DNA from 2 places in the Streptomyces sp. RLA131 genome. Region 1 is predicted to be linked to the other one. Evidence: riboswitches for the same ligand, from Rfam matches in the RefSeq annotation. Region 1 holds a riboswitch; the other holds the start of a gene.

Region 1 (7,224 bases):
TCATCATGTACGGGACGGACTGGCTGGCGTTCGCACACCTCGTCATCGCCGTCGCGTTCTACGGGGTCCACCGTGACCCCGTGCGCAACATCTGGGTGGTCGAGTTCGCGATGATCGCCTGCGTCGGGGTCGTCCCACTGGCGCTGATCTGCGTCCCGATCCGCCACATCCCGTACTGGTGGACGCTGATCGACATGTCCTTCGGGGTCTTCGGCATCATCCCGCTGTACCTCCTGCGGCGCATGATCAAGCGCCTGGAACTGCTGCCCGGCCCCGATGCGCGCAGGCCCGATGTGCCCAGCTACGAAACGCCCAGCTCCGATGTGCCCAGCCCCGATACGCCCAGCTCCGATACGCCTAGCCCAGCAGCGGCCGGAACGCCCCTGCCGCAAGGCTGACCCCCAGCGACAGTGCCGCGACGCACACCGCGCCCACGACCAGCGCGGCGTCGGCAGCGCCGAACGACTGCCGTCGGGCGAACGTGCGCGGAGCGCCGGAGTCGAACCCCCGGGCGTCCATGGCCAGGGCCAGCCGGGTGCCCCGCCGGATCGCACCGACGAGCAGCGTGAAGGCGGCGGAGGCGAAGAGCCGCAGCCGGGCCAGCGGATCACGGCCGGCGTCGACACCGCGGGCGCGGCGGGCCAGGTTGATCAGCCGCCACTCCTCTCCCAGCAGCGGCACCAGCCGCCAGGCCGCCAGCGTGCCGATCGCGAAGCGCACGGGCACCCGGGCGTTCTGCACCAGGGCGTCGGCGAGGTCCGTCGGATCGGTGGTCGCGAAGGCAATGATCCCCGGCAGCGCCACGGCGAACAGCCGCAGGGCCAGAGCCAGGGCGGAGGCGGCCACGTGTTCCCGGTCCTGCGCGAAGAGGAACAGCGTGAACACGGCCCCGAGCACGCTGACCAGCAGCGGCCAGGCGCGGCGCGCCAGCGCCCCGTACGGGATGCCGAAGAACGGCACGACGGCCAGCTCCGCGGCGAGCGCGACAGCGGGGGCGACCGGATCGAGGCTGACCACCAGGGCCAGCGTCACGACGGCGGCGGCCAGGAGCTTGGCGGCGGGGTTACGGCGGGCCAGCGGCGCGGCGGAGTTCATCCGACGGCCTCCAGCGGGCGGGCGGCCAGAGGCAGTTCGCGGGCGCCGGTCGCGACGGTGAAGTCGGGGTCATGGGTGACGGCGACGATGCCGTGGCCGTCGTCGCGCAACCCTGCCAGCAGGGCGACGAGTTCGGTCCAGGTCCGCCGGTCCTGGCCGAAGGTCGGCTCGTCCAGGATCAGCAGCCGGGGAGCGGCGGCCAGCGCGGTCGCGACGCTGAGGCGGCGCTGCTCGCCGCCGGAGAGCGTATGAGGGTTGGCCTCGGCGAGCGCGTCCAGGCGCAGCCGTACGAGAAGCTCGTCCACCCGCCCCGCCTGGCCGCCGCCCAGGGCGAGTTCGTCCCGGACCCTGGCCGTCACGAACTGGTGGGCCGGGTTCTGGAACACCGAACCGATCCGTCCGGCCAGCGCCCGGGCCCGCCACTTGTGGGGCGGCTTCGCGGCGTCGGCGCCGGCCAGGGCCGCCGTCGCGGTGACCGGCCCGCCGACCGGCTTGCGCAGGCCGCCGAGCTGGAGGGCCAGGGTGGTCTTGCCTGCGCCGTTGGGCCCGGTGACGGCCAGCGCCTCGGCGGCCCGCACCTCGATCGCCTCCTTGCGCAGCAGTACCTCGCCGGGTGCCGTGCGCGGTGCGCACACCACGACGGGACGGCCCGGCACCCAGACGCCGTCGGCGGCCAGTTCGTCGCCGTGGTCGGCGAAGATCCGCTCCGGCGGTCCGTCGGCGCGGACGCCGCCACCGGGCTCCAGGACGATGACCCGGTCGAGCAGCGGCACGAGTTCGGCCACCCGGTGCTCGACGACGATCATGGTGGTGTCCGTCAGTCCGGCCAGGGCGTCGCGCACCAGGCGGGCGCCCCCGGGGTCGAGGTTGGCGGTGGGTTCGTCGAGCAGCAGCAGCCCGGGCCGGGACACCAGCGCCCCGGCGAGCGCGAGCCGTTGCTGCTCACCACCGGAGAGCGCGGCCACCGACCGGTCCCTGCCGTACGGGAACCCGACCCTGCGCAGCGCGTCGTCGACCAGCGGCCAGATGCGGTCCGGCGCGGTACCGGTGTTCTCCAGCCCGAAGGCCACGTCGTCACCGGCCCGGGCCATGACGAGCTGGGACTGCGGGTCCTGGAAGACGATGCCCGCGCGCTCCCGGACCTCGATCGTGCCCTCGCGATCCCCGGACTCCGGCGGCAGCAACCCCGCGAGCGCGGCCAGCAGCGTGGACTTGCCGGCCCCCGACGGGCCGAGCAGCGCGACCCGTTCGCCGTGCGCGATGTCCAGGTCGACGCCGCGCAGCGCCCAGCGGCGCCGCCCGGCGTGCCGGTGGCCGAAGCCCCGGAGTCGTACGCAGGACATCAGACCGCGACGCGCTCCCGCCCGGACGGGAACGGGTCGAGCGCTCCGGTCTGGGCGAGGGACCTGGTCAGCGCCAGGCTGCCGAGCCCGGCGATCACGGCCGAGCTGACGACGACCAGCGCGGCGTACGCGGCCTTCCAGCCGCCGCCGGTGTCCGGGTAGTAGAGCACGATGTCCAGCAGTGCGGCCGCCGCGCCCGCGAGCGCCCCGCCGGCCAGCGCGGTCGGCCAGCGCCAGCTGCGGTACGCGCTCAGCGCGAAGCCGAACTCCCCGGCCAGGCCCTGCAGCACTCCGTACAGCAGGGTGACCAGGCCCCACGGCGAGCCGAAGAAGGTCGCCACGGTGGCGGCCACGACCTCGCAGAAGATGCCCGCGCCCGGCTTGCGGATCACCAGTGGGCCCAGCACCGCGGGGACCAGCCACACGCCGTAGAGCACGGCCCGGCCGGGCAGCGGGATGGCGTTGGCCGCGCCCTCCCACAGCGTGCTCCAGGCCCAGAAGATGACGCCGAACGCGGCGCCGAGGACGGCGGTCACCACGATGTCGACGGTCCGCCAGCGATTGCTGCTCATGTCTGTGACTCCCTTCGCCGGCATTACCCGGATCAGGTTCGAGGGTCTGCGGCCCGTGGCCGCACTCTCAGCGCTGTGCGCGCTCCCCTGTCGGAAATGTTCACTTGTACGATCATTCGATCGCGATCCGCACTGTAGCAGCGCAGATCAGCCCTCGGAAGCCGCCAGCTGACCGCAGGCACCGTCGATCTCCTGGCCCCGCGTGTCCCGCACGGTCACCGGCACGCCGTGCGCCTCCAGGCCCCGTACGAACGCCCGCTCGTCCTCCGGCCGCGACGCCGTCCACTTCGACCCGGGGGTCGGGTTGAGCGGGATCAGGTTCACGTGCACCCGGTGGCCCTTGAGCAGACGGCCGAGCAGATCGGCCCGCCAGGCCTGGTCGTTGATGTCCTTGATCAGCGCGTACTCGATGGAGATACGGCGGCCGGACACCTCCGCGTAGTGCCACGCGGCGTCCAGCACCTCGCGCACCTTCCAGCGGGTGTTGACCGGCACCAGCGTGTCGCGCAGCTCGTCGTCGGGCGCGTGCAGCGACACCGCGAGCCGGCACTTGAAGCCCTCGTCGGCGAAGCGGAGCATCGCCGGGACAAGGCCGACCGTCGAGACGGTGATCCCGCGCTGCGACAGCCCCAGCCCGTCCGGCTCGGGGTCCGTGAGACGGCGGATCGCGCCGACGACCCGCTTGTAGTTGGCCAGCGGCTCGCCCATGCCCATGAAGACGATGTTGCTCAGCCGGGCCGCGCCGCCGGGGATCTCGCCGTCGCGCAGCGAGCGCATCCCGGCGACGATCTGGTGCACGATCTCGGCGGTGGACAGATTGCGGGTCAGGCCCGCCTGGCCCGTCGCGCAGAACGGGCAGTTCATGCCGCAGCCCGCCTGCGAGCTGATGCACATCGTCACCCGGTCCGGGTAGCGCATCAGCACCGACTCGACCAGCGTCCCGTCGAAGAGCTTCCACAGCGTCTTGCGCGTGGTGTCCTCGTCGCAGGAGATGTGCCGGACCACCGACATCAGCTCCGGCAGCAGGTCGCCGGCCAGCTTGCCCCTGGCGGCCGCCGGGATGTCGCTCCAGGCGGCCGGGTCGTCCGCGTACCGCGCGAAGTAGTGCTGCGACAGCTGCTTGGCGCGGAACGGCTTCTCGCCGAGCTCCGCCACCGCCTCGCGGCGCTCGGCGGGCGTGAGGTCGGCAAGGTGCCGCGGCGGCTTCTTGGCGCCGCGCGGCGTGACAAAGGTGAGTTCTCCGGGTGCAGGCATGGTCGTACCAGTGTCGCAGACCTCAGCCGGTGCCCACGAAGACCACCAGGAGCAGCCACACCACCGGCGCCGTGGGCAGCAGCGAGTCGAGCCGGTCCATGATTCCGCCGTGGCCGGGGAGCAGGTGGCCCATGTCCTTGATGCCGAGATCGCGCTTGATCATGGACTCGCCGAGGTCGCCCAGGGTGGCGCTGACCGCGACCGCCAGGCCCAGCAGCAGGCCCTGCCACCACACGCCGTCGTCGATGAGGAACTGCATGCACAGCGCGCCCCCCGCCATGGCGAAGGTCACAGCACCGACCAGGCCCTCGCGGGTCTTGCCGGGGCTGATCCGCGGGGCGAGCCGGTGGGTGCCGAAGCGCCAGCCGACGGCGTACGCGCCGGTGTCGCTGATCACTGTGAGGATCAGGAAGACGAAGACCCGCCAGGCGCCGTCCCCCGCGGCCAGCATCATGGAGACGAAGGTGGCCAGGAACGGCACGTAGAAGGCCGCGAAAACACCGGCGGTGACGTCCCGCAGGTAGTTCTCGGGTGGCTCGGTCATCCGCCAGACCAGTACCGCGAGCGCGGTGAAGGCCATGGCCACCCAGGCGCCCTCGGCGCCGCGCGCATAGCCGGCGACGACCATGGCCGCGCCGCCCACCGCGAGCGGCACCAGGGGGGCGCGGATCTCCTTGCGCTCGGCGAGCCGGGAGGTGAGTTCCCACAGGCCGACGACGACAGCCGCGGCGACGACGCCGACGAACACCGCCTTGACGACGAAGAGCGAGGCGATGACCACGGCTCCGAGGCCGACACCGACCCCTATCGCCGCCCGCAGGTTGCGGCCGGCGTTCTTCTTGGCGCGGCCCGGCTGTTCCGGCCCGGACGACGGCGGCTCGGGGGTCGCGGGCCGCTCCGCGGGCTGGGGGGCCTCGTCGCGGAACAAGGGGCCGCTCAGCTGAGCAGCCCCTTCGTTCTCGCCTCCCCAGGAGCCGGCGCGTGGCGAAGCTCCCCAGGAAGAGTCGTTCACGGAGATTCGCCTCGCGTTTTCGTTCCGGATCCGGTGGGAGAGGTGAGCAGGAGTGGCGCGGGCGGCTCAGACTTCGAGCAGCTCGGCTTCCTTGTGCTTGAGCAGTTCGTCGACCTGCGCGACGTACTTGTGCGTGGTGTCGTCGAGTTCCTTCTCGGCGCGGCGCACCTCGTCCTCGCCGCTCTCGCCGTCCTTGACGAGCTTGTCGAGGGTCTCCTTGGCCTTGCGGCGCACGCTGCGGATGGAGATCCGGGCGTCCTCGGCCTTGCTGCGGGCGACCTTGATGTACTCCTTGCGGCGCTCCTCCGTCAGCTGCGGGAAGACCACGCGGATGATGCGGCCGTCGTTGCTCGGGTTGACGCCGAGGTCGGAGTCGCGGATCGCCTGCTCGATGTTGCGCAGCGCGCTGGAGTCGAACGGGGTGATCACGGCCATCCGCGGCTCGGGCACCGCGAAGGAGGCCAGCTGGTTGATCGGGGTCAGGGCGCCGTAGTAGTCGGCCACGATCTTGTTGAACATCGCCGGGTGCGCACGACCGGTACGGATCGCGGCAAAGTCCTCCTTGGCGACCACGACGGCCTTCTCGAACTTCTCCTCCGCTTCGAGGAGGGTTTCTTCAATCACCATGTGCTCCTGGTTTTCAGAAGGCGGGGCGGCCTCGCCCCTGTGCGCGTCTTTCCTGCACGGTGTCCGACCGGCAGCGTCTTGTCCATCCCCGTAACGAGCCGGCGGGCGGCCCCGGGCGTGCGTCTAGCCGCGGGTGCCCTGGTCGTTGACGAGCGTGCCGATCTTCTCACCCTTCACGGCCCGCGCGATGTTGCCCTCCGTGAGGAGCTCGAAGACGAGGATCGGAAGCTTGTTGTCCTGACACAGCGTGATCGCCGTCAGGTCCGCGACGCGCAGGTCGCGGGAGATGACATCGGCGTACTCCAGAGCGTCGAACATCACCGCGTCCGGGTTCTTGCGGGGGTCGGAGTCGTAGACCCCGTCGACCCCGTTCTTGCCCATGAGCAGCGCCTGGGCGTGGATCTCCAGGGCGCGCTGCGCGGCGGTGGTGTCGGTGGAGAAGTACGGCATGCCCATACCGGCGCCGAAGATGACGACGCGGCCCTTCTCCAGGTGGCGCACGGCGCGCAGCGGGATGTAGGGCTCGGCGACCTGGCCCATGGTGATGGCGGTCTGCACGCGGGTCTCGATGCCCTCCTTCTCCAGGAAGTCCTGGAGGGCGAGGCAGTTCATGACGGTGCCGAGCATGCCCATGTAGTCGCTGCGCGCGCGGTCCATGCCGCGCTGCTGCAGTTCGGCGCCGCGGAAGAAGTTGCCGCCACCGATGACGATGGCGATCTCGTAGCCGTCCCGGACGACCGCGGCGATCTCCCGGGCCATCGTGTGCACGACGTCGGGGTCAACGCCCAGTCCGCCTCCGCCGGCGAAGGCCTCACCCGACAGTTTGAGCATATACCGGCGGTGGGTGCTGTCAGACATGGAGTTCTCCTCGTGCACGTACGAAGAAGGCCATTGCCGCGCGGGTCCGTGATCGTTCCCTGTACGGCAATGGCCTCCTCGTCACAACTGCGTACGACCCTAGCGGGGTCGTCGGTCAATCGCCTGCGTCACGGCTGGTGTGCCGTGCGCGGGATGGACGTCTCAGACGCCGACGCGGAAGCGGGCGAAGCGCTTCAGCGTGACGCCGGCCTCGTCCAGGACCTTGGCGACGGTCTTCTTGCTGTCCTTGGCGAACGCCTGCTCCAGGACCGAGTTCTCCTTGACGAAGCCGGTGACGCGGCCGTCGACGATGCGGGACAGGGCGGCCTCGGGCTTGCCCTCCTCGCGCGCGGTGGCCTCGGCGACGCGACGCTCGTTCTCCAGCACGTCGGCCGGGATCTCCTCGCGGGAGAGGTAGGTCGGGGCGAAGGCGGCGATGTGCTGCGCGACGTCCTTGGCGACC
Region 2 (7,224 bases), 3.9 Mb from region 1:
GTGCATGGGCGTCGGCTGGTAGATCTGCCCGGAGTCGAAGCTTCCGTAGGCGGCGGTCTGCTCGGCCGCGGTCTCCACGGGCCCGGCGGACATCGGCTCGTCGTAGCCGGCGGGGGCGGCGTCCTGCTCACGGGCACCGCCCTTGCGGCGGCGGCGGGCGGCGGCCCGGCCCGTCGGCTCCGCCTCCTCGGCCTCCTCGGCCGGCGGAGCCGCGTCGGGTCGCCGGCCCTTGATGGCCCAGCCCTCGGCGAAGCCCTTGCGGTAGGAGAGGGTGACGAAGGTCTGGCCGGTCGCGAACGCGACGGCGCCGACGCCGATGACCACCACCGCGGGGAGGTAGACGCCGAAGACCACACCGAGGAAGCCGGCGAAGGCCAGCAGCCGCCAGCGCAGCCGCGCCTTGTACTGGAGCAGCACCTCGCCCAGCAGCCACAGCGCGACCACGCCGAACGCGATGTAGAGCACCGTGTAGCCCATGCCGCACTTCCTCACCGTTCACCGTCGGTGGCCCCGACGGGCGGCGGCCCCGCCCCTCATGACCTCTTCAGGACCTAGGCCCTCTGGTGCAGTCCCAGATTCTCGTAGATTTCCAGTGACGCCGTGGAGTGATTCAGGGTAATGAAGTGCAGTCCCGGGATCTCCTCGGCCATGAGCCGACGGCACATCTCGGTCGCGTATTCGACCCCGATCGCCCGCACCGCGGCCGGATCGTCCTTGACGGCGAGGATACGGTCCGCGAGCTCCGGGGGGAAAGGCGCGTTCCCCAGCTGTGCGAAGCGCTCGATCTGCCGCACGTTGGTCACGGGCATGATCTCGGGGATGATCGGAGTGACGCAGCCTGCGGCGTCGACCCGCTCACGCAGTCGCAGATAGTCCTCGGCGCGGAAGAACATCTGGGTGATGGCGTAGTCCGCACCGGCCCGGCACTTGTCGACAAAGTGACGGGTGTCACTTTCCCAGTCGGTCGAGCGCGGGTGCATCTCGGTGAAAGCGGCCACCCCCACGCAGAAGTCGCCGGACTCCTTGATCAGCCGCACCAGGTCGGCGGCGTAGTGGACCCCGCTGGGGTGCGGGACCCACTCCCCCATCGGGTCGTCCGGCGGGTCGCCGCGCACCGCGAGCACATTACGGATTCCGGCGTCGGCGTACTGGCCGATGATGTTGCGCAGCTCGGCGACGGAGTGGTTGACGGCCGTCAGATGGGCGACCGGGGTCAGCGTGGTGTCGGAGACGATCCGTTCGGTGGCCCGCACCGTACCCTCGCGGGACTTGCCGCCCGCCCCGTAGGTCACGGAGACGAAGGTCGGGCCCACCGCCTCGATCCGGCGGATGGCGTTCCACAGGGTGCGTTCACCCTTGTCGGTGCGGGGCGCCATGAACTCGAAGGAGTACGACCGCTGGCCGGAGGCGAGCAGCTCACGGATGGTGACCGCACGATCGGTCCTGGTGGATGCTGTGCCAAGGGCCATGCGCTTCAGGCTAACCGGGCTGGTGGGCAGTCCCAACCGATGGCGACATTTTGTCCACGCCTTGGGACGGCCGTCCCATCCTATGCACGCTCGCGGACCCGCTTCGCCAGCTCGGCCGCCACCGCCGCCGGATCCGCCGCCTCGGTCAGGGCCCGGACCACCACGATCCGCCGGGCCCCGGCGTCCAGCACCTCGTCCAGGTCGGCCAGGTCGATGCCGCCGATCGCGAACCACGGGCGGCCGGTGCCCAGGGAGGCGGCGTACCGGACCAGGTCCAGGCCCGGGGCGGGGCGCCCCGGCTTGGTCGGGGTCGGCCAGACCGGCCCGGCGCAGAAGTAGTCCGCACCGGGCTCCACGGCGGCCGCGGCCACCTCGGACCGGGTGTGGCAGGACCGTCCCACCAGCACCTGGTCGGAGGAGCCGCCGAGGATCGCGCGGGCGGCCGGCACCGGCAGGTCGCCCTGCCCCAGGTGCAGTACGTCCGCGCCGGCCGCGTGGGCGACGTCCGCCCGGTCGTTGACCGCGAGCAACTTGCCGTGCCTCGCGCAGGCGTCGGCCAGGGCCGCGAGGTGCTCCAGCTCCTCGCGGGCCTCGATGCCCTTGTCGCGCAGCTGGATGACGTCCACACCTGAGGAGAGCACCGCGTCCGCGAAGGCCGCCAGGTCGCCCTGGCGGCGGCGGGCGTCGGTGCACAGGTAGAGCCGGGCGTCGGCGAGCTGCGCGACGGCGCTCATACGGCGAGCGCCTGGGCCCGGCGCTTGACCTCGGTGCCTCGGTTCTCGCGCAGGGCCTGCGCCGGGGTGCCGGGCAGGCTGGGGTCGGGGGTGAACAGCCACTCCAGGGCCTCTTCGTCGCTGAACCCGTCGTCCTTGAGCAGGGTCAGCGTGCCGGCGAGGCCCTTCACGATCTTTCCGTCGCCGATGAAGTCGGCCGGAACCATCAGGACCCGGTTCTCACCGCGGCGCACCGCGATCAGCTGGCCTTCCTTGATCAGCGGCCGGATCCGGGTCACCTCCAGGCCGAGGCGCTCGGCGACATCGGGAAGGGTCAGCCAGGACGGTACGAGGGAGTCAAACTTTGCATCGATCTCGGTCACGTGGACAAGCCTGCCATCCCGGACCGACAGTCGGATACCGCATCGCCTAGAGAACGGCCGTCTTCAGCGGTACCGCCGGGTCGGCCGCCAGCTTGTGGTCCAGTCGGACGCCGCGCTCGATGAGCTTGCGGCCCTGGGCCAGGTCCCGGGGCCGGCCGACGGTCAGCAGGGCGGTGAGAACGCCGTCTCGCAGCCAGCAGACCGACCAGGCCGGGCCGTCCGGGTCACCGCGCAGCAGCATGGTGCCGGCGCCCGCGTGGTGCCCGGCGTACTGCAGGAAGCGGCCGAACTGCTCGGACCAGAAGTACGGCACCGGGTCGTAGCGCGCGTCGCCGTCGAGCAGGTTCGCGGCGGCCACCCGGGGGCCCTGAAGGGCGTTGTCCCAGTGGTGGATCAGCAGCCGCCGCCGGTAGCGGGCGGAGGGGAAGGACACGCAGTCCCCGACCGCGTACACGTCCGGGACGGAGGTGCGCAGCCGGTCGTCCGCCAGCACCGAACGGTCGCCCGGGTCCAGCGCCACCCCCGAGCCGGCCAGCCAGTCCGTGGCCGGGCGGGCGCCCACGCCCACCACGACGGCCGCGGCCGGCAGCCGGGTCCCGTCGGCCAGCAGGACCTCCCCCGGCCGCACTTCGGCGACGCCGGCGCCCGTACGCAGCTCCACGCCCGCCTCCGCGTACCAGTGCCGCATCCGATCGCCGATCTCGCCCGGCAGCACGCCCGCCAGCGGCCGGTCCGCCGCCTCCACCACGGTGACCGCGCAGCCCGCCTGCCGGGCCGCCGTCGCGAACTCGGCGCCGATCCAGCCCGCGCCGACCACCACCACGTCCTGCCGGGCGTCCAGGACGGCGCGCAGCGCGAGCGCGTCGTCCAGCGTGCGCAGCAGGTACTGGCCGGCGGCCGGGCCGGGCATCCGTACCGGGGCCGCCCCGGTCGCGATCACCAGCCGGTCGTACGGCACCGGGCCCTCGTCGGTGGTGACCTGACGGCCGACCGGGTCCAGGGCACGTACCCGGCGGCCGAGCAGCAGTTCCACGTCGAGTGCGGCGAAGTCGACGTCGAACGAGGCCCCTTCGGCCGCGGCGGCCCCCAGCAGGACCGCCTTCGACAGCGGTGGCCGGTCGTAGGGCGCGTGCGGCTCCTCGCCGAGCAGGGTGATCCCGCCCGTCCAGCCCTCCTCCCGCAGGGACACCGCGGTCTGGACCCCGGCCATTCCGGCCCCGACGACAAGGGCGCGCTGTGCTGTGCGGCTGCTCACGGGATCACCGTAGCGCCGGGACCGACCCGGGGGCTCGAAGCGTCGGCGGCGCCGTACTAGGGTGGCGGGGCAAACGCACTCGCGGGAGTCCGGGCGGACCGGGCTGAGAGGGCGGCTGGCCGGCCGCCGACCGTACGAACCTGATCCGGGTCATGCCGGCGAAGGGAGCAGGATGCCCACGCATCGGTATGACGTCGTGGTGGTCGGCGGCGGGATCATCGGGCTCGTGACCGCCTGGCGGGCGGCCCAGCGCGGCCTGAGCACGGCGGTGGCCGACCCGCGCCCCGGCGGCGGGGCGGCGCGGGTGGCGGCCGGGATGCTGGCGGCGGTCACCGAACTGCAGTACGGCGAGCAGACGCTGCTCGAACTCAACCTCGCCTCGGCGGCCCGCTACGCGCACTTCGCGGCCGAGCTGGGCGAGGCGACGGGGATGGACCTGGGCTACCGGCGCTGCGGCACGCTCGCGGTGGCGCTGGACGCCGACGACCGGGCGCAGCTGCGCGAACTGCACGCCTTCCAGAGCCGTCTGGGGCTGGAGTCGCAGTGGCTGAGCGGCCGGGAGTGCCGCCGTCTGGAGCCGATGCTGGCACCGGGGGTGCGGGGCGGGCTGCGGGTGGACGGCGACCACCAGATCGATCCGCGCAGGCTGGCCGAGGCGCTGCTGCGGGCGGCCGAGGGGGCGGGCGTCGCCGTCCACCGCTCGGAGGTGGCCCGGGTCGAGGTCGGGGCGGGCCGGGCGCGCGGCGTCGGGCTGCGCGACGGGACCCGGCTGGAGGCCGGGCAGACCGTGCTGGCCGCGGGGAGCCTGAGCGGCACCGTGGCGGGGGTGCCCCCGGAACTGCTGCCGCCGGTGCGCCCGGTCAAGGGCCAGGTGCTGCGACTGCGGATCCCGGCGGCGCACGCGCCGTTCCTGTCACGCACCGTACGGGCGGTGGTGCGCGGCGGCCATGTCTACCTGGTGCCGCGCGAGAACGGTGAGCTGGTGGTGGGCGCGACCAGTGAGGAGCTGGGCTGGGACACGACGGTGACCGCGGGCGGGGTGTACGAACTGCTGCGTGACGCCCATGAGCTGGTGCCGGGCATCACCGAACTGCCGCTGACCGAGACGCTGGCGGGGCTGCGCCCGGGGTCCCCGGACAACGCGCCGATGCTGGGCCCGAGCGGACTGCCCGGGCTGATGCTGGCCACCGGCCACCACCGCAACGGCGTGCTGCTCACGCCGGTCACCGGCGACATCATGGCCGAGCTGCTGACCGGCGGCGAAGTCCCGCCGCTGGCACGGCACTTCTCCCCGGCCCGCTTCCTCACCCGGCAGGCCACCCGACAGGAACAGGAACAGCCCGCATGACGCACGTGATCTCCGTGAACGGCGAGGCCCGCGAGCTTCCGGACACCGGACTCACCCTGGACCGGCTGGTGGCGACCCTGACCGCCGCGCGCTCCGGGGTGGCCGCCGCGCTCAACGAGACCGTGGTGCCGCGCGGCCAGTGGCCGGCCACCGCACTCCACGACGGGGACCGGGTCGAGGTCCTGACCGCGGTCCAGGGAGGCTGATCCGCCGCCATGGCAGACGATCCGCTGACGATCGGCGGCAGCGCCTTCGGCTCCCGCCTGATCATGGGCACCGGCGGCGCGCCCAGCCTGGAGGTCATGGAGCAGGCGCTGCTCGCCTCCGGCACCGAACTGACCACCGTCGCCATGCGGCGCCTGGACCCGACGGTGAAGGGGTCGGTGCTGTCGCTGCTGGCCGGGCACGGCATCCGGGTGCTCCCCAACACCGCCGGCTGTTTCACCGCCGGCGAGGCCGTGCTGACCGCCCGGCTGGCCCGTGAGGCCCTCGGCACGGACTGGGTGAAGCTCGAAGTGGTCGCCGACGAGCGGACCCTGCTGCCCGACACCGTCGAACTCCTCGACGCCGCCGAGATCCTGGTGGACGACGGCTTCACCGTCCTGCCGTACACCAACGACGACCCGGTCGTGGCGCGCCGGCTGGAGGACGCCGGCTGCGCCGCGATCATGCCGCTGGGCTCGCCCATCGGCTCCGGGCTGGGCATCCGCAACCCGCACAACTTCCAGCTCATCGTCGAGCGCGCGTCCGTCCCGGTGATCCTGGACGCCGGTGCCGGCACAGCCTCCGACGTGGCCCTGGCCATGGAACTGGGGTGCGCGGCCGTGATGCTGGCCTCGGCCGTGACCCGCGCCCAGGAGCCGGTGCTGATGGCGGGCGCGATGCGGCACGCCGTGGAGGCCGGCCGGCTGGCGTACCGGGCGGGCCGTATCCCGAGGCGGCTCTACGCGCAGGCGTCGTCGCCGGTGGAGGGGGTCGCGGCCTTCGACCCGGAGGCCCCCGCGTTCTCCCCCCGTACGGGTGAAATCACCGCCCGGCCGTAGCCCAACCGCCCCATGATCCCGGCCGATTCACCCGACCGCCCCTCCCTGGTGTGACGCGGATCACGCTAGCGTTGCCGCATCGTCAACCTTGTCAGCGTCGACAAAAGGGAGAGATCCATGCGGGTCGGAGTACTGACCGGCGGCGGTGACTGCCCCGGGCTCAATGCGGTCATCCGCGGCATCGTCCGCAAGGGTGCGCAGGAGTACGGCTACGACTTCATCGGCTTCAGGGACGGCTGGCGCGGCCCGCTCGAAGGGGACACGGTGCCGCTGGACATCCCGGCGGTGCGCGGCATCCTGCCGCGCGGCGGCACCATCCTCGGGTCGTCCCGCACCAACCCGCTCAAGGCGGAGAACGGCATCCGGCGGGTCAAGGACAACCTCGCCAAGTACGAGGTGGAGGCGCTGGTCGTGATCGGCGGCGAGGACACCCTCGGCGTGGCGACCACACTGGCCGACGAGTACGGCATCGCCTGCGTCGGCGTCCCCAAGACCATCGACAACGACCTGGCCGCCACCGACTACACCTTCGGTTTCGACACCGCCGTCAACATCGCGACGGAGGCCATCGACCGTCTCCACACCACCGCCGAGTCGCACATGCGCGTCCTGGTCGTCGAGGTGATGGGCCGGCACGCCGGCTGGATCGCCCTGCACTCCGGGCTGGCCGGCGGCGCCAACGTCATCCTCATCCCCGAGCAGCGCTTCGACGTCGACCAGGTCTGCGCCTGGGTCGAGAGCCGCTTCAAGATCCGTTACGCGCCCATCGTGGTGGTCGCCGAGGGCGCGATGCCCAAGGACGGCGAGGCGGTCCTCAAGGACGGCACCCTCGACTCGTTCGGCCATGTACGGCTGTCCGGGGTCGGCGAATGGCTGGCGAAGGAGATCGAGAAGCGCACCGGCAAGGAGGCCAGGACCACCGTCCTGGGCCATGTGCAGCGCGGCGGCACACCCAGCGCCTTCGACCGCTGGCTTGCCACCCGCTTCGGGCTGCACGCCATCGAGGCGGTGCG

The links. A riboswitch is a leader RNA that binds a small molecule or an ion and turns the genes downstream of it on or off. The one in region 1 is predicted to bind thiamine pyrophosphate.
Region 2: linked by a shared signal. The riboswitch ahead of thiO (glycine oxidase ThiO) and the one ahead of RWE79_RS28560 (ECF transporter S component) in region 1 are both predicted to bind thiamine pyrophosphate.

The regions. Positions count from the first base shown of each region.
Region 1 is NZ_JBWDOQ010000002.1:6,078,386-6,085,609, reverse strand. It holds partial or broken gene RWE79_RS28575 (hypothetical protein) at 1-281, shown strand, start outside; gene RWE79_RS28570 (energy-coupling factor transporter transmembrane component T family protein) at 358-1,095, opposite strand; gene RWE79_RS28565 (ABC transporter ATP-binding protein) at 1,092-2,438, opposite strand; gene RWE79_RS28560 (ECF transporter S component) at 2,438-3,010, opposite strand; TPP riboswitch at 3,003-3,109, opposite strand; gene rlmN (dual-specificity RNA methyltransferase RlmN) at 3,158-4,264, opposite strand; gene RWE79_RS28550 (phosphatidate cytidylyltransferase) at 4,287-5,276, opposite strand; gene frr (ribosome recycling factor) at 5,343-5,900, opposite strand; gene pyrH (UMP kinase) at 6,027-6,761, opposite strand; gene tsf (translation elongation factor Ts) at 6,924-7,224, opposite strand, start outside.
Region 2 is NZ_JBWDOQ010000002.1:2,200,461-2,207,684, forward strand. It holds gene RWE79_RS10960 (hypothetical protein) at 1-477, opposite strand, end outside; gene metF (methylenetetrahydrofolate reductase [NAD(P)H]) at 552-1,469, opposite strand; gene thiE (thiamine phosphate synthase) at 1,550-2,203, opposite strand; gene RWE79_RS10975 (Rv2175c family DNA-binding protein) at 2,200-2,565, opposite strand; gene RWE79_RS10980 (NAD(P)/FAD-dependent oxidoreductase) at 2,612-3,820, opposite strand; TPP riboswitch at 3,892-4,004, shown strand; gene thiO (glycine oxidase ThiO) at 3,993-5,168, shown strand; gene thiS (sulfur carrier protein ThiS) at 5,165-5,374, shown strand; gene RWE79_RS10995 (thiazole synthase) at 5,384-6,211, shown strand; gene RWE79_RS11000 (6-phosphofructokinase) at 6,329-7,224, shown strand, end outside.